3 linked regions of the Allochromatium vinosum DSM 180 genome follow. The protein of the gene in region 3 interacts with the protein of the main gene of each other region in a pairwise test. Links are inferred from orthologs where the notes say so. Each region holds a gene or a part of one and is shown on either strand. Other genes may lie near its edges.

Region 1 (9,934 bases), 2.9 Mb from region 3 along the record:
CCGCATCTGCTGCCGCATCTGACCGGCACGCGCGATCTGAGCGCACCCGAGCGTTGGGGCCGGTTTCTGCGCTGGAGTCTACTGTGGACGCTGCTGTTGACGGCGATGGCCGGGCCGCGCTGGGATTACACCGATCTGCGTCTGTTCCATCCGGGCAACAACCTGCTGGTGCTGCTCGACGTCTCGCGCTCGATGCTGGCCGAGGACGTGAGCCCGAACCGGCTCGGACGCGCGCGTCAGGAGTTGCAGGATCTGATCGTCCAGAACCGTCAGGTGCGACTGGGGCTGATCGTGTTCGCCACCGTGCCGCATGTGCTGGCCCCCATCACCGAGGACACCACGAGCCTGCTCAATGCACTGCCGGCGCTCTCGGCCGATCTGGCCAGTCCGGGGCTTCAGGGGAGCAGTCTGACCCGCGCCCTGATGCGCGCCGAAACCCTGCTCGCCGGGCTGCCCGAGGACAGCGCGCGGGCCGTGCTGCTGATCTCGGACGGGGATTTCGACGAACCTGGATTGCGCGAGCAGGTCGCCAGGCTGGCCGAACAGGGTGTGCGTCTGCATGTGCTGGGTGTCGGCACGCCGGGCGGTGCGACGGTGCCCGCGCCTCAGGGCGGCGTGATCGTCGATCCGGGCGATCCGCAGCGCCGGCCGGTGCGCTCGGTGCTGAACGAAGCGTTGCTGGAAGAGCTGGCTCAGACGGGCGGCGGACTCTATCGGCGCGCCGACTATCGCGACGGCGATACCCAGGCCATTCTGGAAGCGGCGACCGTCAGCCGTCTGCCGCCCGAGGCGAGCGACGCGCGCACCCGGATCTGGAACGAGCGCTACTGGCTGCCGGTGCTGCTGGTCGGGGCGCTACTGCTGCCGCAGTTCCGCGAACTCGCGCGACGACCGGCGCGGCGGCGGCCGGCCGATCAGGAATCGGGAGGACTGTCATCGTGATTCGCGCGCTGACCGCCCAATCCTGGCTCGTCTCCCTGGTACTCATCGCCCCGATGAGCGCCCACGCCGATTGGTTCCGCACCGACGAACAGCGGGCCTATGACGTCTATCGTTCGGGCGATTATGCGAGCGCCGCCGAGTCGTTCAGCGATCCCTATCGGCGTGGCGTGGCGCTCTATCGCGAGGGCGACTATCGGCAGGCCGAGCATGCTTTCAGTCAGGCCCAGGGCGGCGCGTTCGACCAAGCGGCGCGGTACAATCTGGGCAACACGCGCTTCAAGCTCGGTGATTACACAGGCGCGGCAGAAGCCTATGAATCCGTGCTCGCCACCAATCCATCGCACGAGGACGCCGCTTACAATCTGGCCCTGACCCGCGCCATGCTCGCGCGTCTGGAGCAGGAGCAGTTCCGCGAACAGACCGAGCAGAAGCCCGACGACAAGAAGGCGGACGACGCGCGCCAAGACAGGAAGGAATCGCCGCCGGATTCCAAGTCGTCCAGCGATCAGCGACAGGAATCCCAACCGCGCGAGTCCACGTCTCAGCCAGCGCAGGCCAAAGAGAAGCAAGCCTCCGAGCAACAGCAGAAATCAGAACAGAAACAGTCGGCTCAAGAGCAGCAGAGTCAGCAGCAGCAATCCAGCCAGGAACAACAGAGCCAACAGCAGCAGAGCGAGCAACAGCAGTCCGGTGGCGAAGGCCAGCCGCAGGAGTCGGGCGAATCCGGTTCCGAGTCCGAGCAGCAGGAGGGTCAGAAGGGCGCCGGCCAACAAGGCGGACAAGAATCGCAGACGGGCGAGTCCGGTGGTGAGTCGTCCGAGACCAGCGCCGGCCGCGAGCAGGACAGCACGCCGGGCGAAGGCGCCGACAGTCAGGAGCAGACCGGCGAACGCGGCGAGCAGCGTCAGGAGACGACAGGCACGGGCGGCGAACGCGGCGAGGACAGCGACCAGGCGCGCGGCGATCGCGACGAAACACGCGACCAGCAGGCCGGCAAGCGTCCTGACGAACAGCGGACCGACCGCGATCAGACCGGACGCGACCGCGACGCCGCCAAACAGGACACACGCGGTGCCGAGCGCGCCAGCGGCGGCGAGGACGAACCGCCCGAGTCCAGCCGTCCCAGCCGCTCGGGCGGTCGCACCGAACGCGCCGACATGCGCCCCCCGGATTCGCTCGACGCCGGCCGGACCGAAGCCGTCGACCAGTTCGACCAGCTCGGACTCCAGTCCGGCAGCGAGCGCGAGTCCGAGACGCGCGAGGGCCAGATGCCCGCGCTCGACGGACTCGGACTCATGGGCGGTCCCGGCATGGCGGTCATGGAGCAGCGGCTCAGACAGATCCAGGGCGATCCCAGCCTGTTGATGCGTAATCAGTTCCGAATCGAGGAGATGCGCCAGATGCCCGGAACGACCGGCCAGTGGCGGGAGACGCGCCCATGGTGATCCCACACGAGACATCCAGGCGAGCGGCGCTTCCGGCCGTCGTGGCCCTGATCGTCGCGAGCAGCCCGATCGGCGCTCAGCCCTACTATGGTCGACCCTACCAGGGAGCACCGGGACAGCCGTATTACGGCCCGCCCTATTACGGACAGCCATACTACGACCAACCGCCGCAGCCGACACCGAATCAAACACAGCCCCAGACTTGGCCGGTTCAGCCTGTACCACCCCAGTCGGCGCAACCGCCGCTGTCGTCCCAGCCCGGCCCTTCTCAATACCGTCCAATTGCGCCGAACCATGCCCAGGGCGTACCGCCGCGCTATCAGCCGCCGTCGACCTCGCCCGCTCAGGGACAAGGGCCGGCTCAGTCTCCCCAGGGTTATCCCGGCTACGCGCCCAACTGGCAACGGGGCTATACCCCCGGCTATCCCTCGGGCTACGCCCCCGGTTCGGTTCAACCGACCGCCGCCCGCGCCCCGACGCTCGAATGGTCGCTGGAATTCGCTGATCCCTATCTGCAACAGCCGACCATCCTCGAGCTCGATGTCGTCAGCCGCGACAACCTGAGCAGCGTCAATCTGGAACTGCCGAGCACCAGCGACGTGCTGATGAAGACCCTCAAGGGTCCGAGCACCGAGACCCGTTCCAATCACGGCCAACAGGAGATCGTCAACCGCTTCGTGCTCACGGTGGTTCCGTTGCGCACGGGCGATCTGGAACTGCCGCCGATCAAGGCCGCGGGCACCCTGGCCGGCCTGGGACTCGGCCAACGCTACGAGGCGAGCACCGAGCGCCCCATCCGCCTCCAGGTGCGTCCGCCCATGACCTCGGTGCGTCCCTGGCTGCCGCTCAAATCGCTGACGCTCAAATCCAGCCTCGATCGCGAGGGTACGCTGGAGCCGGGGCAACCCGTGACCCTGGCACTGGAGATCGCGGCCGTCGGCGGCACCGCCGTCCAGCTCCCGAGCCTGGAGAACCAGTTGAGCGGCCCGGACCTGCGGGTCTATCGCGAACAGACGCTCACCACCACCGAGCTCTCCCCGGACGGACGCCAACTGCTCGCCAACCGCACCGAGTACTACACCCTGGTTCCGCAGAGCGGCGGCCGCCTCACCCTGCCCGAGATGAGCCTCGCCTGGTGGAACGTCGATCTCGGCGTGCGCGAGGTCGCGCGGCTGCCGCTCAAGACGCTCGACGTGCGCGGCGGCGGTCCCTTCGGCTTCTCGGCGGCGACCCTGGCCGCTTCGCCCTGGGCCAGGCTCTGGATTCCGATCACGGGCGTGCTGCTGCTGATCGGCGGCTATTGGCTGGGGGTCTTCTATCGCGGACGGGTGCTGGATCTCGGGCGCGATCTGCTGCGGTTGAGCGGGCGCGGCCTGAGTCGCGGCTATCGACTGACGGCGACCTGGATCGGACCGCGTCTGCGTCCGCTCGCGCCCTCGGCCCTGCTCGAACGGGTGCATGAGACACTGTGGCGTGTGCGGCCGGCCGGCCAGTATGTCATTGCTCAGGTCCGCCATGCCAATCGCGCCGGCTGGACGGGCGAGTGGTACGCGCGCTTTGCATCGGCGCCATGCGGCGGGTGCGTACTCAGGGGCGAGAGCAATCAGCCGGCGGTCATCGCGCATATCCGCGCGCATCGACCGGGCGTCGATCCGGCAGAACTCGCGCGGCTCCTGAATCAACTGGACGCGGCCATCTATGGCGGTGCGCCGCTCGACTTCCCGCGCTGGAAACGCGCGTTCCTGCGTCAGGTGCGTCGTGGGACTGGAGTCTGGCGGCAAAGCGGTGCGTCCGGGCGTGTCCGCTGGGCGGGCTTGCCGGCGCTGAATCCGCGTCCGGCCTGAGCGTCCCATGGATCAACTGTATTCCCTGCCGCCGCGCTCTGTGCCTGATCCGGTGATTTCGGACCTGGAGAACGATCGAGAACCAACCGCTGCACAGCCTCCCGGCCCGACGCCGGTCGACACCGAGCCGGCGAGAGACGCCCCACCCGGACGTCCACAGCCGCGCATGGCGACCTGGCTCATACGGATTGGGCGATCATTCTGGCGCTGGAGTCGGCGCCTGATGGCGTTCTTCGTTCTGACGAGTCTGGTGCTGGTGCTGGGTCTGCGCTGGATCGATCCGCCGGCCTCGGCCTTCATGCTGCGTCATGCGTTCAATGTGTGGCGTCTGGATCAGACGCCGCCCTACTATCAGCACGCCTGGATCGACTGGGAGCACATCCCGTCCAGTGTCAAGCTCGCGGCCATCGCCGGCGAGGATCAGCGCTTTCCGCGTCACCTCGGGTTCGACCTGATCGAGATCCGGCACGCCATCCGCACCTATCGCGAGGGCCGACGACTGCGCGGGGCCAGCACCATCAGCCAGCAGACGGCCAAGAACCTCTTTCTCTGGCCCGGCTCGGGCTGGGAGCGCAAGGCGGTCGAGAGCTGGTTCACGCTCCTGATCGAGATCCTGTGGTCGAAGGAGCGCATCCTCGAGGTCTATCTCAACATCGCGCAGTTCAGTCCCGGCACCTATGGCATCGAAGCCAGCAGCCGGCGCTATTTCGGCCACTCGGCCGGCGAGCTGACACGCCGACAGGCCGCGCTCCTGATCGGCGTGCTGCCCGCACCCGGCACCTATCGGCTCGACCGTCCATCCGGGCGGCTCCAGCGCCGTGCCGAGTGGATACTGGATCAGAGCCGGCGGCTCGGCGGCGAAGCCTATCTGCGTCGGCTCTAGCGTTCGGCCTGGGGGGCTTGCTCGAACGGTCTGGTTGGCGCCAGACACAGGCACCGTGAACTCATGACTCGCAATAGCGCTCGACGAGCGCTTCGTGATGCGCGAGCTTGCTGTCGTTGTAGTCCTTCTCGTCGCGGGTGCGATAACCGCCCTTGACCTTTTGTCGCCACTTGGCGACTTCAGCCCGGTGGCGGGCGCATTTGGCCGGGTCGAAGTCGGTGTTGCGGTCCGGCTTGGCGGCGGCCTTGAGCGCCCTGGCCCGAGCCTCGGCCTCGCGCCGCGCCTGGAGATGTGCACGCTCGCGGGCCTCGCGCTCGGTGCGCAGACGCTCAGCCTGCGCCGCGACCGAATAGTCCTCACCGGATGACGCACTCTCGCGCCCGTCCGGTCCCCGGATGTCGACCTGGAGCCGGTCGCCCTCGGCCTGAGCGGCACAGGCCGTCTGCTGATAGCTGAGGCTCCCGTCGGGCTGGCGGCATTTGTAGAGTTCGGCCCAGGCCGGACCAGCCGTCAGCGCGAGCAGGACGCCGAAAAGCCGTGATGGAGGCACCGGGCGGGTCGCGCTCGCCATCATGATCTATCTCCTTTTGTGTCCAAGCCATGAGCGTCCGGCCAAGCTGACTTGGCTTTGCCGCTTCGGAAGACGTCGAGACAGACCCTATATCAAAAACGAAAAGTGCTCAACTGTGCCATGGATGCCGCACGTTCAGCAACAGTCGCGGCGCTTGGCGACCGCCTCGGCCAGTTCGTGCAGCATGGGTTCGGTGTCGTCCCAGCCGACGCAGGCATCGGTGATGCTCTGACCGAAGATGAGATCGTCGCAGGCCGATGGATTCTGGTTGCCGGCGACCAGGTGGCTCTCGATCATCACGCCGATGAGGCGCCGGTCGCCGCGCGCGACCTGGCCGGAGACGTCCTGACAGATACGGATCTGCTTCTCGGGGCGCTTGCCGCTGTTGGCGTGGCTGAAGTCGATCATGATCTTCGGCGTCAGTCCCGAGGCCGCGATCTGCTCGGCGGCGATGTTGACGCTCTCGGTGTCGTAGTTCGGCCGCTGACCGCCGCGCAGGATGATGTGGGTGTCCACGTTGCCGGTGGTGCTGAAGATGGCCGACTGCCCTTCCTTGGTCACGGACATGAACACATGCGGACGCGCGGCGGCATGGATGGCGTCGATGGCGACCTTCACGTCGCCATTGGTGGCGTTCTTGAATCCGATCGGACAGGACAGCCCCGAGGCCAGCTCGCGATGGCCCTGACTCTCGGTGGTACGCGCGCCGATCGCGCCCCAGCTCACCTGATCGGCGATGTACTGCGGGCTGATGAGATCCAGGAACTCGGTCCCGGCCGGCATGCCCATCTCATTGAGATCGAGCAGCAGTTTGCGCGCGATGCCCAGCCCCTTGTTGATCTCGAAGCTGCCGTCGAGATTGGGATCGTTGATCAGTCCCTTCCAGCCGACCGTGGTGCGCGGCTTCTCGAAATAGACGCGCATGACGATCAGCAGCTGCTCGGCGAGCGCCTCGCGCAGCGGCTTGAGACGCCCGGCGTATTCGAGCGCGGCCTCGGGATCGTGGACCGAGCAGGGGCCGACCACCACCAGCAGCCGCTCGTCGCGACCGTGCAGGATGCGCTGGATCTCGTGGCGAGTGTCGTGGACGGTGTTGGCGGCGGTCTCGGAGAGCGGGTATTCCTCGTGCAGCTCGCGCGGCGAGCGCACACGGGTGATGTCACGGATACGGAGGTCGTCGGTACGGTGCATGGTTGGATCGCGTGAGAAGTCGCAAAGCGATGCAGTATAAACCGGCCTGTGCATCCACGCGCCGGTTTGAACTCAGGTTTGGCGCGCCCAGCTCATCGGCCCACGTGCTTTATGATCCATCAGCCATGCTCGCCTGGATCGAAATGGCAGAGATCCCAAAGCGCCCCACACGAATACGGCTGATCGTGGCGTGACCGATCTGCAACCGATACCAGCGCTCCGGTCGCGCGTCCAGTGCATGCCCCAGAACAGCACGGATCACCCCGGCATGACAGACGATCAGCAGACGCCGTCCCGGATAGGCGGCAACCTGGCGCTCGTAGGCCGCGACGATCCGGCACTGAAACGGCCCCAGCGGCTCACTGCCCGGTGGCCGGAATGCCACGGGATCGCGCTTGAAGGCGGCGAATCGCTCCGATTCGGATGCGCGAATCTCCTGGTGTGAACGCCCCTCCCAAGCGCCCATACCGATCTCGCGAAACGCCGAGTCGACAGCCAGGGGCAAGGCGTGACGCGCCGCCAGCTCAGCCGCGAAGAGCCGGCAGCGGTGCAGCGGCGAGCTGATGATCTGATCCCACTGACAGTGCTCGCCGACCGCGCGACGCATCTGCTCCCAGCCGAGCGGTGAGAGTGGATCATCGATCCCATGTCCGCGATAACGCCGCCCGCCCACAGGCTCGCCATGCCGCATAAAATCGACCACGGTTTCGCCAGTCTCGTTCACAATGATCCCTCCCCTGCACATCGACCACCGATGCCTGCATGGGCAACCTAACGACACCCAATCGCTCATCTGGATTTTCGCGCCTCAGCGCCCATACTCGATGGCGGCACGAATCGCAGCGATGGACACGAAGATTCTTATCCAGCATCCATTTTTCAACGTCGAGAAGTCGAGCACGCATCCAATGAAGCCAAAGATCTACGAGGGCATCCACAACCAGGAACAGGCCATGACCCCGACGGCCAACATCATCCGCGATGCCTGGGTGTTCGGGATCATCCCCGAGGACGAGACCTGCGAAGGCTGGACCATCCAGGGAATCGATGCCCTCTACGACAAGGTGACGGCCGCCTGGCAGCCTTATGGCCATCTGGTCTCCAACCTGCCGCCCGAACTGCGCGAACGTCATGCGCGCATCTATGCCGAAGCCATCGAGCGGGCACGCGCCACCGGCTGGGATCCGGAACTCGACGAGACCGACTGACGTCGAACGGCCAATTCCGACCGCTCCGGGCAGGGTGTCGCCCGATGCCTGCCGGAGCGCGCTCCACCTCGATGAGGAAGCGCCAGCGATGTCCAGCTACTTCGTCCGGGAAGTCTTCTTCCGTCCCGATACCGAATATGCGCGCGAGCTGACCACCATCCCGGCCCCCATCCACAACGCCCTGCGCCGACTGCTGAAACAGGCGCGCGGATCGAGCGTCTTCGTCCCGATCCGCGCGATGCAGTATCTGGCCGTGATCGATGCCGAGGAAGTGATCTTCGTCGATGCCCAGGGCGGCTACGCCTATCACGACGGCGAGGGCGGACGGCTGATCCGACTGGCCTGGCGACCGTTCGTCGGACGGGCATCGCTGTGCGACCCCGTTTCCTGTGAGATGGTCTACTATTTCAATAATTTGAAGGCCGTACAGCGGCGGCTGTTGTCCGAGATCGGCCCGGCTCTCGATCAGTCGACACGCAAGCAGTCGGGCGGGCAGCCACCGTCTCAGGATGGGGCCGTTCGCATTCTTCCCTTCAAACCGCGTCGTGAGTGACTTCCGCGCGGTTTTTGGCATCAACCGGCGTCCCGGCGCCAATCTCGAAAAGATATAAAGCGGACCAAAAGAGTCTGCAAACTGGAGGATTTCATGACTAAGCTACTGACTTGGCACGATGAATGGTCGCTCGATATCGAGCTGCTCGATCAGGATCACCGCGCGCTGATCGAACAACTCGCCGATATCTGTCTGCGCTTCTGCCCCGAAGCCTCGCACGGACGCTCGGGAGACGCCAACGCGCTACTCGATGCCCTCACCCGCCTTGGCGAGTCGATGCGCGCGCATTTCCAGCGCGAAGAGGCGTTCATGCGTTCGTTCGACTATGAGGGCATCGGCGAACACCAATGCGAGCACGCCGTGCTCATGGCCGAGTTCACCGCCCTGCTGCGCGAGTGGCGCGAGGAGGGTCTGACGGTCTTCGACGAGACCAGTCAGGGCATCATCCGCGATTGGCTGCTGGCCCACGTCCTGGGTGCCGACCGCCATTTCGCCGAGACCTATTTCAATCTCTTCGGCGGGGGCGCGCCCGAAAGCCTGGGCACAATGCGTCTCTATCAGTCGAGCTACCGGGCAAGCCGGCGCTGAGCGGCGGGGGCGTTTTTCAGCTCAAGCCGTCGCGGCTTGGACCGACGCTGGACGGGTGCGGCGCGCGCGAAAGAAGGCTCTGAGCACCTCGCCGCAGTCCTCGGCGAGCAGACCGCCGCGCACCTCGGTGCGATGATTGAAGCGTCCATCGGACGGCAGCAGATCGAAGACGCTGCCGCAGGCGCCAGCCTTGGGGTCGGGCGCGCCGTAGATCACCTGAGCGACACGCGCATGGACGATGGCCCCGGCGCACATGACGCAGGGTTCGAGCGTGACATAGAGGATCGAGCCGGGCAGGCGATAGTTGCCGACGCGCCGCCCGGCATCGCGCAGAGCCTGGATCTCGGCATGGGCGCTCGGGTCGTGCCGGATGATCGGACGGTTCCAGCCCTCGCCCAGGATCTCGCCCTCCCGAACCAGCACCGCCCCGACCGGAACCTCCCCCTCCTCGGCCGCGCACCGCGCCAGCTCCAGGGCGTGGCGCATCCAGTGCACGTCTGCGTCAGCGAATGTGTCGCTCACGCCGATTCAGCCTCGGCTCATTCCCACTCGATGGTCCCCGGCGGCTTGCCGGTGATGTCATAGACCACGCGCGAGACGTTCGGCACTTCGTTGGCGATGCGCCGACAGACCAGATCCAGGAAGTCATAGGGCAGATGCGCCCAGCGCGCCGTCATGAAGTCGATGGTCTCGACCGCACGCAGGGCGA
Region 2 (9,995 bases), 1.2 Mb from region 3 along the record:
CGGAGCCACACAGCTTACAGAAGCTTTTGCTGTGAAGAGTGCCTGGAAGCGTAAAGGAAGTCACAGCATCCGCGCCTGACTTCCAGGTCAGTTTGGCCGAATGCGAAAATAAATTCGCCGCATGAGCAGATCCCGTGTCTTTTTGGCAATGGCGGCAATGGCACAGGTAAAAGCTGTCGAATTTACCTTGCACCTTAAATTTCACAGTACCGCACAAGCAAGAGCCGAAGTGATCGGTCATCGGAATTTTTCTGTGGCCCGTACTGACAAATAGGTGCATAGCTTTTGGTTTGGGTGCGCCGCGCAGGCGTCACCTGGAAGCACTTACTATGCGCATTTCACATATCAAATAATTCAATAGATAAAATAGATTTGACTTTCATTTTTTTGTCGCCAACTCTATTTTTCGCTTTAATGTTTCTATAATTTTATGGATGTATGATTCAGTGAGAGAGCTGACTGAAGAATAAAAGTGCTGAAGCGCATTTATTTCAGAGCCTTCTAAATCCTCATAGAACCAAGAGCTATAACCAATCATATCACTGCATGCTATCACGCCATCTTTGCGCAAATGATAAGATTTGTTAATTCCAGTTATTTCATCTGGCAAAAACTGAAAAGAATCATGATCGAAAAGCTGATAATCACCTTCGTGCTTATATGAGTGCAGGTAGCTGCCGATATCTTTTATGTTTTTTGAGTTGAATATAAATAAGTATTTTTTTGCGTTCGGTAGGCAGTCGAAGCTTTTAAAAAAATCAATCGCGCCGTGAAAAAATTTCTTATTTATTGTCGTTTTAACTTCTATAACTGCGAGAACTGATTCTGAAGGAACAATAACTATATCATTGATCCTATATAAAGGTGCATATGACTGCGAGTCGTAGATCAAAATATCACATTGTTTAGAAAGCTCACCTTTTTCATTAATCACAAACCCTTGCTCAACGCTCACCAAGTTAGGCAGATGGCTTTTAAGAAAGCTCCTAATAATCTCTTCGGTCAAAACGCCAATCGTTGGGTTGTGCTTCGTGACATAGGACTTAACCCATCCCATTACACAGAACTCTGGGTGTACGATAGAGAACTGTTTTTCTGAGACATGTTGGAGCACACGATGGGCTGGGCGTCGGAAGAATTGGCCTCGATTGATCTGGGCGACACGCGCCGCGACCGGCGTGCGATCCACTTGATCGAGCGCCTGGCCGAGCATCCGACGGCGAGTATTCCGGGGGCCTGCAACGGCTGGGCGGAGACGCAGGCGGCCTATCGGTTTCTCGGCAGTGAACGCTACGACTGGCTCGACATTCTGGAGCCGCATCGTCAGTGCACGCAGAGGCGCATGGCGGCCTATCCGGTGGTGCTGTGTCTGCAGGACACCACGGAGCTGGACTTCAACGGCCAGACGATCAAAGGACTTGGTCCCTTGAGCTACGAGGCCCAGCGCGGGATGTACCTGCATCCGACCTACGCGGTGACGCCCGAGCGCGAACCGTTGGGTGTCCTGGATGCCTGGATGTGGGCCCGCGAGCCAAAAGACGCCGACGGCCAGCGTCCGGGAGGCCCCGAGAGTGTGCGCTGGAAAGAAGGCTATGAACGGGTGGCGGACCTGGCCAGGGAGTTGCCCGACACCCGCCTGGTCTATGTGGCCGATCGTGAGGCCGACATACTGGACCTGATGGTGCGCGCTCGGGATTTGGCAACCCCCGCCGATTGGCTGTTGCGCGCCAAGCATAACCGCGCGTTGCCCGGTGGCGAGGGCCAGAAGCTGTGGGGACGTGTGCTGGACACTGAACCGCTCGGGGAGGTGCGCTTCACCGTGCCGCCTGGACGCGGGCGCACCGCCCGAACGGTGCGCCAGGAACTCTATGCGCAGCGGGTGAGCCTCTCGGACCGGCGCCAAGGTCACCTTGAGGTCACCGGCGTGATCGCGCGTGAAATTGAGGCCCCCAAGGGCGTCAAACCGATCGAATGGCGTCTGCTGACCAACCGTCGAGCCGACACGCTCGAGGCCGTCGTCGAACTGATCGAATGGTACCGGGCGCGCTGGGAAATCGAGTTGCTGTTCTTGGTGCTCAAGGAAGGCTGTCGGGTCGAGGCCCTGCAACTGGGCACTGTCGAGCGCTTGGAACGCGCTTTCGCGCTGTTTCTGGTGGTGGGATGGCGCATCGCACGATTGATGCGCCTGGGACGCACGGTGCCTGACCTGGAGGCCTCGCTGCTGCTCGAACCCGAGGAGTGGCAAGCGGCCTACATCCTGGCCAAGAAGCCCGTACCCAAGCAGCCCCCGCGACTCAACGACGTGCTGCGCTTGATCGCCCGCCAGGGCGGTTTTCTCGGACGCAAGGGCGACGGCGAACCCGGTGTAAAAACCATTTGGCTCGGTTTGCAGCGCATCAGAGACGTGGCCGCCGGAATCAAATTCGCCAGGGAATCTCATGACTTATGAAGATGTGTGTAATGAGATGAGTTAACCGGCGCTGCGCAGCTTCATCGCGCAGCGCCCGGCGACCGAAGGGAGTGAGATTGAGCACCGAGTTAGCCCTCAATTGGAATATAGCTTGCCAGCATATAGTGAATCTACGGCAAGATGCATCCACTGCCTCACACAACATGGAAGCTGGGGATCTCGCTTCGCCAACTCGTACTTCCGTGCTGATCCGCTACACTCGAATACTACTGCCCCCCCGCGCGCTGCTCAGCCTCACTGGCTGCCGCGAGATCCCCCGAACGACGCTTGGACTCGGCGATGATGCGCCAGTTGTCGCGCTTGATGTCCTCCTTGCCGCCCGCGAGATCATTGGCGCGCGAGGCCAGATTACCGGCCTGAACCGCCTGCCCCTGCTCCAGCCGCACACGCGCGAGCCGATTCCAGAGATACGCCTCGCGCGGAGCAATACGCAACGAACGCTCCAGCGAAGCAGCCGCCCCCGCAAAATCACCCGCCTGACGCTGCTGCTCAGCCTGACCGGCGAGCTTGGCGGCCGCCGGCGGCAGACTGGGCGTGGCGAAATTCGAGGGCGGCAACGCCGGAGCCGGAGCGGCCGGACGCTCGGCCCCCGGCGTCTCGGCAGCGGGCAGAGCCGCACGCGGATCGACCTTGGCGACCTGCGGCTCGGCCGGACGCTGAGGAGGCGCCGCCGGCGCCCCGGACGACCCCGGCGCCGGTACGGCCGGTTGCACCTGCGGACTACCCGGCGTCTGAGTGACGGCTTGAGGCGGAGCCCCAGATGTCGGCGGCGCACTCGGCATGGCGGGCTGAGCCGGCTGAGCACCGGACGCGGGCGGCACGGACGGCTCCGTCGCCATGCTCGGATCGCGGTAGGCATAGACCTGGGTTCCACGCCGGACCGGCTCGGACGGCTGCTCAGGCACAGCCGCGCGCTCCGGCTGGGGCGTCGGCGCGACGGGCCGCGCCGCCTGTCCATCGCGCGGCGTCACCTGGACGATGGGCGCCGGTGGTCCCTCGCGCGGCTCCATGGAGCACGCGCTCAAACCGAGCGAAACCAGCGACGAAACGATCAGAAATCGATGCAAACGTTCCATGGTGTCAGGCGCCTTGAACTGTCATTGAGCATCAGCGACCAAAGAAGTCGCTCATGAAGTGGTTTTCGGTCCGGGCCGGCTTGGGAGGCGGCGGCGGTTCCGGTGGAGTCTCGACGGCGCCTCCGGCCGGCTCCGGCTCGCTGCGCGCCACCGACTCGCCACCACCCGAGGCGCGCGAACCCTGACCGCTGCCGCCCCCGCAACTGGACGCGCTCTTGGCGCTGTCACCGATATAGGGCACGTTCTTGCGTCCGCAGGCATCGGCCAGGACCACGCCATCGGGCGGAATCTCGGGCAAGGGTTCGTTATCGAGCTTCAGCATGAAGTCGCCCCACACCCGCAGCGCGCCGGTACCGCCCGCCAAGCCCATCGGCTTGTAGTCATCACGACCGACCCAGACCACGGCCACCTTGTCGCCCGAGAAGCCGGCATACCAGCTATCGCGCTTCTCATCGGTGGTGCCGGTCTTGCCTGCCATGGTCATCCCCTTGGGCAACTGATTGCCGAGCCACTTGGCCGTGCCGTCCGAGACCACGCGTTGCATGGCCCAGGTCGTCAGATAGGCCGCCTTGGGATCGACCACCGCCTCGATGGCGAGCGGATAGCGATTGAGCGGTCGGCCCTGAGCGTCGACCACCTCGCGGATGCCGCGCAGGGGCGCGCGATAGCCGCCGGCGGCGATGGTCTGATAGACCTGCGCCACCTCCAGCGGCGACATGGACACCGCCCCCAGCAGCACCGAGGGCACCACACGGATGCGTCGCTGTGCGCCCATCTTGTAGAGGGTGTCGACGACGTTCTTGACCCCGATACTCAGCCCCAGGTTGACCGTGGCCAGATTCAGCGAGCGCGCCAGTGCGCTGTGGAGCTGGACCGAACCGTTGACCTTGTGATCATAGTTCTTCGGCTCCCAGCGTTTGTTGCCGTCGGGCAGGCTGACCGGGCGATCCGAGAGACTGGTGGTGAGCGTGTAGCGATCCGGCTGCGACAGGGCCGCCAGATAGATCGGCGGCTTGACCAGCGAGCCGATCGAGCGCACCGAGTCGAGCGCGCGGTTGAAGCCGGCATAGCCCGGCTGGCGCCCGCCGGCGATGGCCAGCACCTCGCCCTGCTCGACCGAGGTGACGACGACCGCCGTCTCCAGGGTTCCGGCCTTCATGCCGCGCTGCTTCTCCAGCGCGGCCAGTCGCTTGGGCAGCGAACGCTCGACGGCGGCCTGCACCAGCGGATCGAGCGTGGTGAAGATGTTCAGCCCCTCGGAGCGCAGATCCTCGTCGCGATAGTCGCGCTGGAGCTGGCGACGCACCAGGGTGATGAAGTCCGGATAGTACCCGGCCGGACGCCCGCCGCCGTCCTGCACGCCGAGCGGCGTGCGCTTGGCCTTGGCCGCTTCAGCCTCGCTGATGACCCCATCGCGCACCATGAGATCGAGTACCAGATTGCGCCGGTTTTCGGCCGCCTCGGGATGGCGGCGCGGATCCAGGCTCGACGGCGCCTGGACCATGCCGACCAGGAGCGCCGTCTTGGCGGCGTCGAGTTCGCTCAGCGGCAGATTGAAGAAGAACTGGCTCGCCAGCCCGAAGCCGTGGATGGCGCGGCTGCCGTCCTGACCGAGATAGATCTCGTTGGCGTAGGCTTCGAGGATCTCGTCCTTGCTGTAGTGCAGCTCCAGCAGGAAGGCCATGTAGGCTTCCTTGATCTTGCGCTCGAAGGTGCGGTCGGCACTGAGATAGAAGTTCTTGACCAGCTGCTGAGTCAGGGTGCTGGCCCCCTCGACCACGGCGCCGGCCTGGAAATTACTGACTGCCGCACGCAGGATGCCCTTGGGGTCGACGCCGAGATGATGGTCGAAGTTGCGATCCTCGACCGCCATCAGGGTCTTGACCAGCAGCTCGGGCAGATCCTGGCGGCGCACCAGCACCCGGTCCTCGTTGTGGGTCGGATAGATGCTGGCGATCAGCATGGCATCGAGCCGCACCAGGGCCGGATCTGCGCCGCCATCGGCGTCGGTCAGGGTCGCGACCTGGCCGTCGGCGAAGCTGATGTTCAGATGGCGTTCCGGCTCGGCGCCGTCCCAGAAGCGGAAGGGGCGTGTCCGGACCTCGAAGCGATCACCCAGGCGCTGATACTGGCCCTGAGTCTGCGGCGACGCGACGGCGCGATAGTTCAGCCGCTCGAGTTCGGACTCGAACTGATCCGGACTCAGGCGCCGTCCGGCGTAGAGTTCGAGCGGACGCGCCCAGACGCGCGCGGGCAAGGCCCAGCGCTGGCCCTCGAACTTGCCGCGTACCACGCGATCGAGATGGACGCCATAGAGACCCACGGCCAGGGTCGCCCCGACCGCCAGGATCAGCGACCAGCCGACGAGCACACGACCGAACCGGAAGCCTTTGCGTTTGGGTGGACGTCTCCGGGAACGCGCACCGGAGCGACGATTGGAAGTCACGGATGATTGACCTGCGAGAGCGAGTTCGGATCACGAACACGGGCGTTCGTGTATCGGAAAGTAGATGATCGGCGTTCGATTATGACACATCGGACGCCCGGATCGACCGGGCGTCCTCAGGTCTTGATGCCCACACCCCGGCGCAGCAGGAACAGACTATAGGCCGCCAGGATGACGATGCAGATCAGGATCATGCCGAAGGCCAGCCCGAGCGGGATGTCGCTGACCCCGAGCAGCCCGTGGCGAAAGGCGTTGACCATGTAGAGCACCGGATTGGCCAGCGAGACGGTCTGCCAGAACTCGGGCAGCAGCTCGATCGAGTAGAAGACGCCGCCCAGATAGGTCAGGGGCGTGAGCACGAAGGTCGGCACGATCGAGATGTCGTCGAAACTGTTGGCATAGATGGCGTTGATGAAGCCGCCGAGCGAGAACAGCGTCGCCGTCATGACGCCGATCAGCAGCATCGTCAGCGGATCATGGATGCGGATCTCGGTGAAGAACATCGCCACCAGCAGCACCGCCACGCCCACCGTCAGGCCGCGCGCCACGCCACCGGCGACATAGCCGGCCAGGATCACCCAGTTGGGCGCCGGCGAGACCAGCAGTTCCTCGATATAGCGCGAGAACTTGCTGCTGTAGAACGACGAGACCACATTGGAATAAGAGTTGGTGATCACGCCCATGAGCACCAGTCCGGGGACGATGAAGTCCAGATAGGCGAACCCGTCCATGGGGCCGATACGCTCGCCGATCAGGCGTCCGAAGATGACGAAGTAGAGCGTGGTGGTGATGACCGAGGGCAGGATGGTCTGGACCCAGATGCGCGAGAAACGCAGCACCTCCTTGCCCAGGATGGTCTGGAACGTCACCCGGTAACGACGCCAGTTGTCCAGTCGCGCGCTCATGCCCGCACCTCCAGACCGCGCCGGTCGACCAGCTCCAGAAACAGGCGTTCGAGCCGGTTCTGTTTGTTGCGCAGACTGATGACCTCGATGCCGTTGCGCGAGAGCGCCTCGAAGAGTCCGTTGATGGTGTGCTCGCGGTTCATCTCGACTTCCAGCGTACAGTCGTCCAGCGCCTGGAGCACGAAGCCGCCCAGCTCCGGCAGCTCCGAGACCCGCCCCTTGAGATTGAGTACGAAGGTCTCGGTATGGAGCCGGTTGAGCAGGATCGCCAGACTGGTGCGCTCGGCGATCTCGCCGCCGTCGATGATGGCGATGTTGCGGCAGAGGCTCTCGGCTTCTTCCAGATAATGGGTGGTGAGGATGATGGTCGTGCCCTGAGCGTTGAGCTCGCGCAGGAAGGACCACATCGAGCGGCGGATCTCGATGTCGACACCGGCCGTCGGCTCGTCGAGGATCAGGAGTCGCGGCTCATGGACCAGGGCGCGCGCGATCATCAGCCGGCGCTTCATGCCGCCCGAGAGCCGGCGCATCTCGGTGTCGCGCCTGTCCCAGAGGTCGAGCTGACGCAGATAACGTTCGGCGCGGTCCTTGGCGACGGCGCGCGGGATGCCATAATAGCCGGCCTGATTGAGCACGACCTCGATCACCGGCAGGAACAGATTGAAGTTGAACTCCTGCGGCACCAGACCGATGCACGACTTGACGCCTTCCGGATCACGGTCCAGATCGCGCCCGAACACCGAGACCCGACCCGACGTCTTGTTCACCAGTGACGAGACGATGCCGATGAAGGTCGACTTACCGGCCCCATTGGGTCCGAGCAGGGCGAAGAAATCCCCCTCCTGGACCTGGAGATCGACGCCCTTGAGCGCCTGGAAACCGCCGCGGTAGACCTTGGTGAGTTGCTGAACGTCGAGTGCGAACATGGATGGAAGTCAGTTGACGGAAGTCTTTTGGGCGTCAAACCAAACGCGGTTCAAATGGAATTCATCGAGCTGGTCTTACTGCTTTCGGCCGTGGCCCTGGTGGCCGGCTGTGTCGACACCATCGCCGGTGGCGGCGGACTGCTGAGCATCCCGGCCCTGCTCTGGGCGGGACTCAGTCCGGTCGAGAGCCTGGCGACCAACAAGGCGCAGGCCGTCTTCGGCAGCGGTACGGCCACGGTCCAGTTCATCCGCCGTGGCCTGATCGCGCCGCGCGGCACCGCCCTGGCCGTGCTCTGCACCTTCGTCGGGGCCGCGTTCGGCGCCTGGCTGGTGCAGCGTCTCGACAGCACCCTGCTCGAAGGACTCATCCCGCTCCTGCTGATCGCCTTCGCGCTCTACTTCTGGCGCTCGCCGCGTCTGTCGGATCTCGACTCGCACCAGCGTCTGAACGAAAGCCTCTTCGCCGTCCTCGTCGGACTGGGCGTCGGCTTCTACGACGGCTTCTTCGGCCCCGGAACCGGCACCTTCTTCGCGCTGGGCTATGTCGCCCTGCTCGGCTACAACCTCAGACGCGCCACCGCCCATAGCAAAGCACTCAACTTTACCAGCAATCTGGCGGCCCTGCTGTGTTTCGTCCAGGGCGGCCATATCCTCTGGCCGATCGCGCTGGCGATGGCGCTGGGGCAGATGATCGGGGCCTGGATCGGCGCGCATCTGGTGCTGCGCCATGGCGCGGCCCTGGTGCGGCCGGTGCTGGTCGTGGTCTCGCTCACCGTCTCGGGGAAGCTGTTGTGGGAGCGGGTCGTCGGCGGCTGAGATGCGTTCGGCCGCCCTGTCCCGGAGCTGTCACATTGATGGCGCATAATCGCCGATTGCATCCGGATCGGCATCGAGGAATCGGCCAGGGAGACTGCTCATGTATCCACAGACCAATGACAACACCGCACTGACCGCACGCGCGCGCCTGCTCGGGCGTCATCTCGACATCCGGCGTCTCGGACATCTGGAGGCGCTGGCGACCAATCCGCTGGTGACGCCGATCGGCGTCACGGGCCGCGCCGTGCTCTTTCGCTCGGGCGCCGTGGTGCTGTTCGGGGTCGACGATGCCCAGGAAACGGCCTTCGTCGAGGAGATCCGCCCCTTCGTGCGCGACTCGCTGATCCAGCCTGAGCACGAAGACCTGCCGATCCTGATCGATCCGAGCCGCGCCGAGGCGCTGGAACGCGAGCGTCTGGTACTGGCCGATGCCGATCTGGCGCGGCTTCAGGTCGTGGCCGACATCCTGGGCAAGAGCGTGCTGCTGGCCGATCAGGAAGCCCGGGTCGCGCACGCCTTCGACCGCATCGAGCCGCTGGCCGATCGCCTGCGGCGTCAGGGGCGCGGGGTGAGCCATGCCAACACCCTCATCCGTCACATCGGCGAGGCGCTGGCGATCCAGCAGGACATGGTCGGGCGCGGTGAGATCGGCGACAAACCGGAGGTCATCTGGGAGCGCCCGGATCTGGAGCGGCTGTTCCTGAATCTGGAGGCCGAATACGAGATCCGCGAGCGTCAACTGGCCCTGGAGCGCAAGCTGACGCTGATCAACGACACCGCCGGCACCCTGCTCGATCTGTTGCAGAGCAAGCGCAGTCTGCGGGTGGAGTGGTACATCGTCATCCTGATCGTGGTCGAGATCGTGCTCACGCTCTATGAGCTGTTCCTGCACACGCCCGGACACTGAGGCGACACGCCGCTTCAGCCGGCCGCGATGACCGCCTGCGAAAGCCAGATCAGTGCCGGTTCGTCGTCATCCGTCAGCTCGCCCTCGCGCATCAGCAGCAGCCCATCGGCGACCGGCTGGGCGATGACGCCTTCCTCCTGGGCCGGCACGGGTGTGGCCAGCGGATTGGCCGGACGCGCTCCGACCCGCTGATCGACCCAGCGTCGAACCATGTCGTGATAGACGCGCCGATAAACCACCTTGGCCGCGCGCAGCCGGTCGTCTTGAAAGAACAGCGTGACGGAGGCGGCCGGGATCTGGTTGAAGGTGCCGATCTCGGCGCCGCACAGCCGGTTGCCGAACGGATTGGCCCCGTCGGCACACTGGAATTCGAGCTTGGGGAAGGTCTCGCGCAGTTTCGCCTCGGTCAGCCGACCGTCGAAGGCGTCGAGCGCGGCATTGAACTCGGG
Region 3 (3,608 bases):
CATCCGGCCACCCGCACCTTCCAGGCCGTGCGCATCCAGGTCAATGGCGAGCTGGAGGCGCTGCGCCGCTGTCTCGATCAGGTCTGCGATCGGCTGGCGGTCGGCGGTCGGCTGGCGGTCATCAGCTTCCATTCGCTCGAAGACCGCCTGGTCAAACGCTTCATCCGGCGTGAAGCCAAGGGGCCGGAGCTACCCAAGGGCGTTCCGGCACGGGCCGTCGAGGTCCAGGGGCGTCTGCGTCCCGTCGGCAAGTCGGTGCGGCCCTCCACCGCCGAGGAGGCGCTGAACCCGCGAGCACGCAGTGCCATCCTGCGCGTGGCGGAGCGTCTGCCATGACACGCGCCCGTGTCGTCACGGTCGCCGGATTCATGCTCGCCGTCATCCTGACGGCGGTCGTCGTCGTGCACACCAAATACCTGACACGTCTCCATTTCGCCCATCTTCAGGATCTGCGCGCCCAGCGCGATGCGATCGATGTCGAATGGAACCGTCTGCGTCTCGAAGAAGCCGCGCTCTCGACCCATGGACTCGTCGAGCGCAAGGCCCGCCGTGAACTTGGTATGTTCGCCCCCCGTGCGGGCGACGTACTCTTGATCGAGGAGCGCGTTCATGCCCAACCCTAGTCGTCGCGCTCGCAAGCCTCTGCCGTCGCTGAAACCGCGCCGCGCGCCCAATCCGGCGCTGCGCCGCCGGTTGCTGATGTCGGCCCTGTCGCTGGCCTTCGTCATGCTGACGGCCGGGGTCTTCTATCGCCAGGTGATCCAAACCGAGTTTCTGCAACGTGAGGGCGAGGCGCGCTATCTGCGCGATGCCGTCATTCCGGCCCGCCGCGGCATGATCACGGATCGCAACGGCGAGCCGCTGGCCGTGAGTACGCCAGTCGAGACCGTCTGGGCCGAGCCGCGCAAGCTGGTCGAGCATCTCGACAGGATTCCCGCGATCGCCCAGGCGCTCGACATGGATGCGGCGTTTCTGCGCGACCGCATCGAGTCCAATCGCGACAAGGGCTTTCTTTATGTCAAGCGCCGCGTGACCTTCGATGAGGCACAGGCGGTGCGCGCGGCGATCGCCCAGTACAAGATCGAGGGACTCGACTTCGAGAGCGAATACCGGCGCTTCTATCCGGGCGCCGAGGTCTTCGCCCATGTCATCGGCTTCACCAACATTGAGGATCGCGGGCAGGAGGGGCTCGAGCTGGCCTACGACCGGGTGCTCAAGGCCGAGCCGGGTCTTCAGCGCGTCATTCGCGACGGACGCCGGCGCACCGTGCAGCAGGTCGAGCAGATCAGTCCTGCACATCAGGGGCGTGATCTGGTTCTGAGTCTGGATCGGCGCCTGCAGTATCTGGCCTATCGCGAGCTCAAGGCCGCCGTGACCGAGCACAAGGCCAAGGGCGGCAGTCTGGTGGTGCTCGACGTGGCGACGGGCGAAGTCCTGGCGATGGTCAATCAGCCCAGCTTCAATCCCAACAGCGATCGCAGCGGGGGCAGCGAGCGCCGGCGCAATCGCGCGCTCACCGACGTCATGGAGCCGGGTTCGACGCTCAAGCCGTTCGTGGTCGCCGCCGCACTCGAGCGGCGGGTCATCACGCCGGCGAGCCGCTTCTCGACCGCACCCTACAGCATCGGCCGTAACGTCGTGCGCGACGTGCACAACTATGGCACGCTCGATGTCACCGGCATCATCACCAAGTCGAGCAACGTCGGCTCGGTGAAGATTGCCCAGAAGATGAGCTACGAGGATCTTTGGAGCCTCTATGACCGGCTCGGATTCGGTCATCCGACCGGCGTGGGTTTTCCGGGCGAGAGTCGCGGTCTTCTCCGCCACTATTCGACCTGGCGGCCCTTCGAACATGCCACGCACTCTTTTGGCTATGGTCTCTCGGTCACACCGCTGCAACTGGCCCAGGCTTATCTGGTGCTGGCCGCCGATGGCGTGAAGCGGCCCGTGACCCTCTTCAAACGCAATTCACTCATGCAAACCGCTTCGGCGCCCGAGGGCGTGCGTCTCCTGAGTCAGGAAACGACCCGCCGGCTGCGTGCCATGATGGAGACCGTGGTCTCCGAGCAGGGCACGGCCAAGCAGGCGATCATTGCCGGCTATCGGGCGGCCGGCAAGACCGGAACGGCCAAGAAATCGGCGGGCAAGGCCGGTTATGCAAGCAATCGCTATCAGTCGGTCTTCGCCGGGTTCGTGCCGGCCGGCCGGCCGCGTTTCGTCATGGCAGTCATGATCGACGAGCCGGGCGCCGGCGCTTATTACGGTGGCGTGGTCGCGGCGCCCATCTTCCAGAAAGTGATGGAAGGCGCGCTGCGGCTGTTCAACGTCCCGCCCGACGACCCCGAACCGTCCATGATGCTCGCGCAACACTTGCAGGGGAACGTGCCATGAGGGCAGGGCTGACGCTCGATCCGGTCTTCGGTCATCGCGCTATGGAGGGACAGCACTGATGTGGACACTGGCTCAGGCCATCGCCCGCGCGGGCGGTGTACTGCATGGATCCGATGTCGCGTTTTCCTCGGTTGGGACCGATTCACGCGCCGATTGCACCGGACAGCTCTTCGTCGCCCTGCGCGGCGAGCGCTTCGACGGGCACGAATATGTCGCGGCGGCCCAGGCCGCCGGGGCCGTAGCGGCCATGGTCGATCAGCCGCTACCGCTCGATCTGCCGCAGTGGGTGGTCGACGACACCCGGCTCGGTCTGGGACGGCTGGCGGCCGCCTGGCGCGACCGCTTCCCCGGTCGGGTGATCGCCATCACCGGCAGTAACGGCAAGACCACGGTCAAGGAGATGGTTGCCGCCATCCTGTCCCAGGCCGGGCGGGTACGGGCCACGCGCGGCAATCTCAACAACGACATCGGTATGCCGCTGACGCTGCTGAGCGCACGTGACGAGGATTTTCTGGTGCTGGAGATGGGGGCCAACCATCATGGCGAGATCGGCTACATGACCGAGATCGCGCGCCCCGAGGTGGCCCTGATCACCAATGCCGGGCGCGCGCATCTGGAGGGCTTCGGCAGCGTCGAGGGTGTGGCGCGCGCCAAGGGTGAGATCGCGCGCGGGCTGCCCGAGGATGGCGTCTTCGTCGTCAGCGGCGATTCGCCCTATCTCGGACTGTGGCGCGAACTGGCCGAGGGGCGGCGGATGCTGACCTTCGCCCTGGACGGCGCCGCCGATCTGACCGCCGGCACCGAGTCGATCGGGGTCGAGTGGGGGGCCGCCGGCTTTCGCACGACCTTCACGGCGCGCGTCGCGGACGAAAACTGGCCGCTGGCGCTGTCCCTGGCCGGACAGCACAACGTCCGCAATGCACTGGCGGCGTCGGCGGGTGCGCTGGCGCTCGGTCTCGACCGGGCGGCCATCGCGGCCGGCCTGGAGAGCCTGACCCCGGTCAAGGGGCGACTCTATCCCAGGCTCTGTCGCGAAATCGGGGTCATCGACGACAGCTACAACGCCAACCCCGATTCGATCGCCGCCGCCATCGCGGTGCTGGCCGGACTCACCGGGCGGCGCACGCTGGTACTCGGTGATCTGGGCGAGCTGGGGGCGGATGCGGCCCGTCTTCATGCCGAGATCGGTGAACAGGCCCATGCCGCCGGACTCGACC

The links.
Region 1: the proteins of ALVIN_RS00645 (region 3) and mtgA interact in binary tests that used the Escherichia coli proteins (3 or more experiments, as listed by UniProt). The link is inferred for Allochromatium vinosum DSM 180 from one-to-one orthologs.
Region 2: the proteins of ALVIN_RS00645 (region 3) and mrcB interact in binary tests that used the Escherichia coli proteins (3 or more experiments, as listed by UniProt). The link is inferred for Allochromatium vinosum DSM 180 from one-to-one orthologs.

Annotation. Positions count from the first base shown.
Region 1 is NC_013851.1:3,052,916-3,062,849, forward strand. Bases 3,514-6,284 are described here. They hold mtgA (monofunctional biosynthetic peptidoglycan transglycosylase), read left to right. Parts: upstream 3,514-4,454; coding sequence 4,455-5,114; downstream 5,115-6,284. Other genes in these bases: ALVIN_RS13470 (BatD family protein), read left to right, coding at 3,514-4,231; ALVIN_RS13480 (DUF4124 domain-containing protein), read right to left, coding at 5,176-5,688; ALVIN_RS13485 (3-deoxy-7-phosphoheptulonate synthase), read right to left, coding at 5,821-6,284. In the rest of the region: ALVIN_RS13460 (VWA domain-containing protein), read left to right, coding at 1-942; ALVIN_RS13465 (tetratricopeptide repeat protein), read left to right, coding at 939-2,387; more of ALVIN_RS13470, read left to right, coding at 2,381-3,513; more of ALVIN_RS13485, read right to left, coding at 6,285-6,876; ALVIN_RS13490 (histidine phosphatase family protein), read right to left, coding at 6,986-7,600; ALVIN_RS13495 (hypothetical protein), read left to right, coding at 7,785-8,084; ALVIN_RS13500 (hypothetical protein), read left to right, coding at 8,173-8,637; ALVIN_RS13505 (bacteriohemerythrin), read left to right, coding at 8,731-9,225; tRNA adenosine(34) deaminase TadA, read right to left, coding at 9,247-9,711; guaA (glutamine-hydrolyzing GMP synthase), read right to left, coding at 9,765-9,934. UniProt on the Escherichia coli protein: Peptidoglycan polymerase that catalyzes glycan chain elongation from lipid-linked precursors. May play a role in peptidoglycan assembly during cell division in collaboration with other cell division proteins.
Region 2 is NC_013851.1:1,281,066-1,291,060, reverse strand. Bases 3,286-6,352 are described here. They hold mrcB (penicillin-binding protein 1B), read right to left. Parts: upstream 5,993-6,352; coding sequence 3,578-5,992; downstream 3,286-3,577. Other genes in these bases: ALVIN_RS05500 (ABC transporter permease), read right to left, coding at 6,109-6,352; ALVIN_RS05510 (tetratricopeptide repeat protein), read right to left, coding at 3,286-3,480. In the rest of the region: ALVIN_RS16990 (GFA family protein), read right to left, coding at 1-241; ALVIN_RS16985 (DUF6602 domain-containing protein), read right to left, coding at 380-1,057; ALVIN_RS05515 (IS4 family transposase), read left to right, coding at 1,118-2,449; more of ALVIN_RS05510, read right to left, coding at 2,677-3,285; more of ALVIN_RS05500, read right to left, coding at 6,353-6,897; ALVIN_RS05495 (ABC transporter ATP-binding protein), read right to left, coding at 6,894-7,823; ALVIN_RS05490 (TSUP family transporter), read left to right, coding at 7,878-8,639; ALVIN_RS05485 (RMD1 family protein), read left to right, coding at 8,740-9,546; ALVIN_RS05480 (hypothetical protein), read right to left, coding at 9,561-9,995. UniProt on the Escherichia coli protein: Cell wall formation. Synthesis of cross-linked peptidoglycan from the lipid intermediates.
Region 3 is NC_013851.1:132,078-135,685, forward strand. What follows is about bases 1-3,000. They hold ALVIN_RS00645 (peptidoglycan D,D-transpeptidase FtsI family protein), read left to right. Parts: upstream 1-609; coding sequence 610-2,391; downstream 2,392-3,000. Other genes in these bases: rsmH (16S rRNA (cytosine(1402)-N(4))-methyltransferase RsmH), read left to right, coding at 1-336; ftsL (cell division protein FtsL), read left to right, coding at 333-623; ALVIN_RS00650 (UDP-N-acetylmuramoyl-tripeptide--D-alanyl-D-alanine ligase), read left to right, coding at 2,450-3,000. Also shown: more of ALVIN_RS00650, read left to right, coding at 3,001-3,608. UniProt on the Escherichia coli protein: Essential cell division protein that catalyzes cross-linking of the peptidoglycan cell wall at the division septum. Required for localization of FtsN.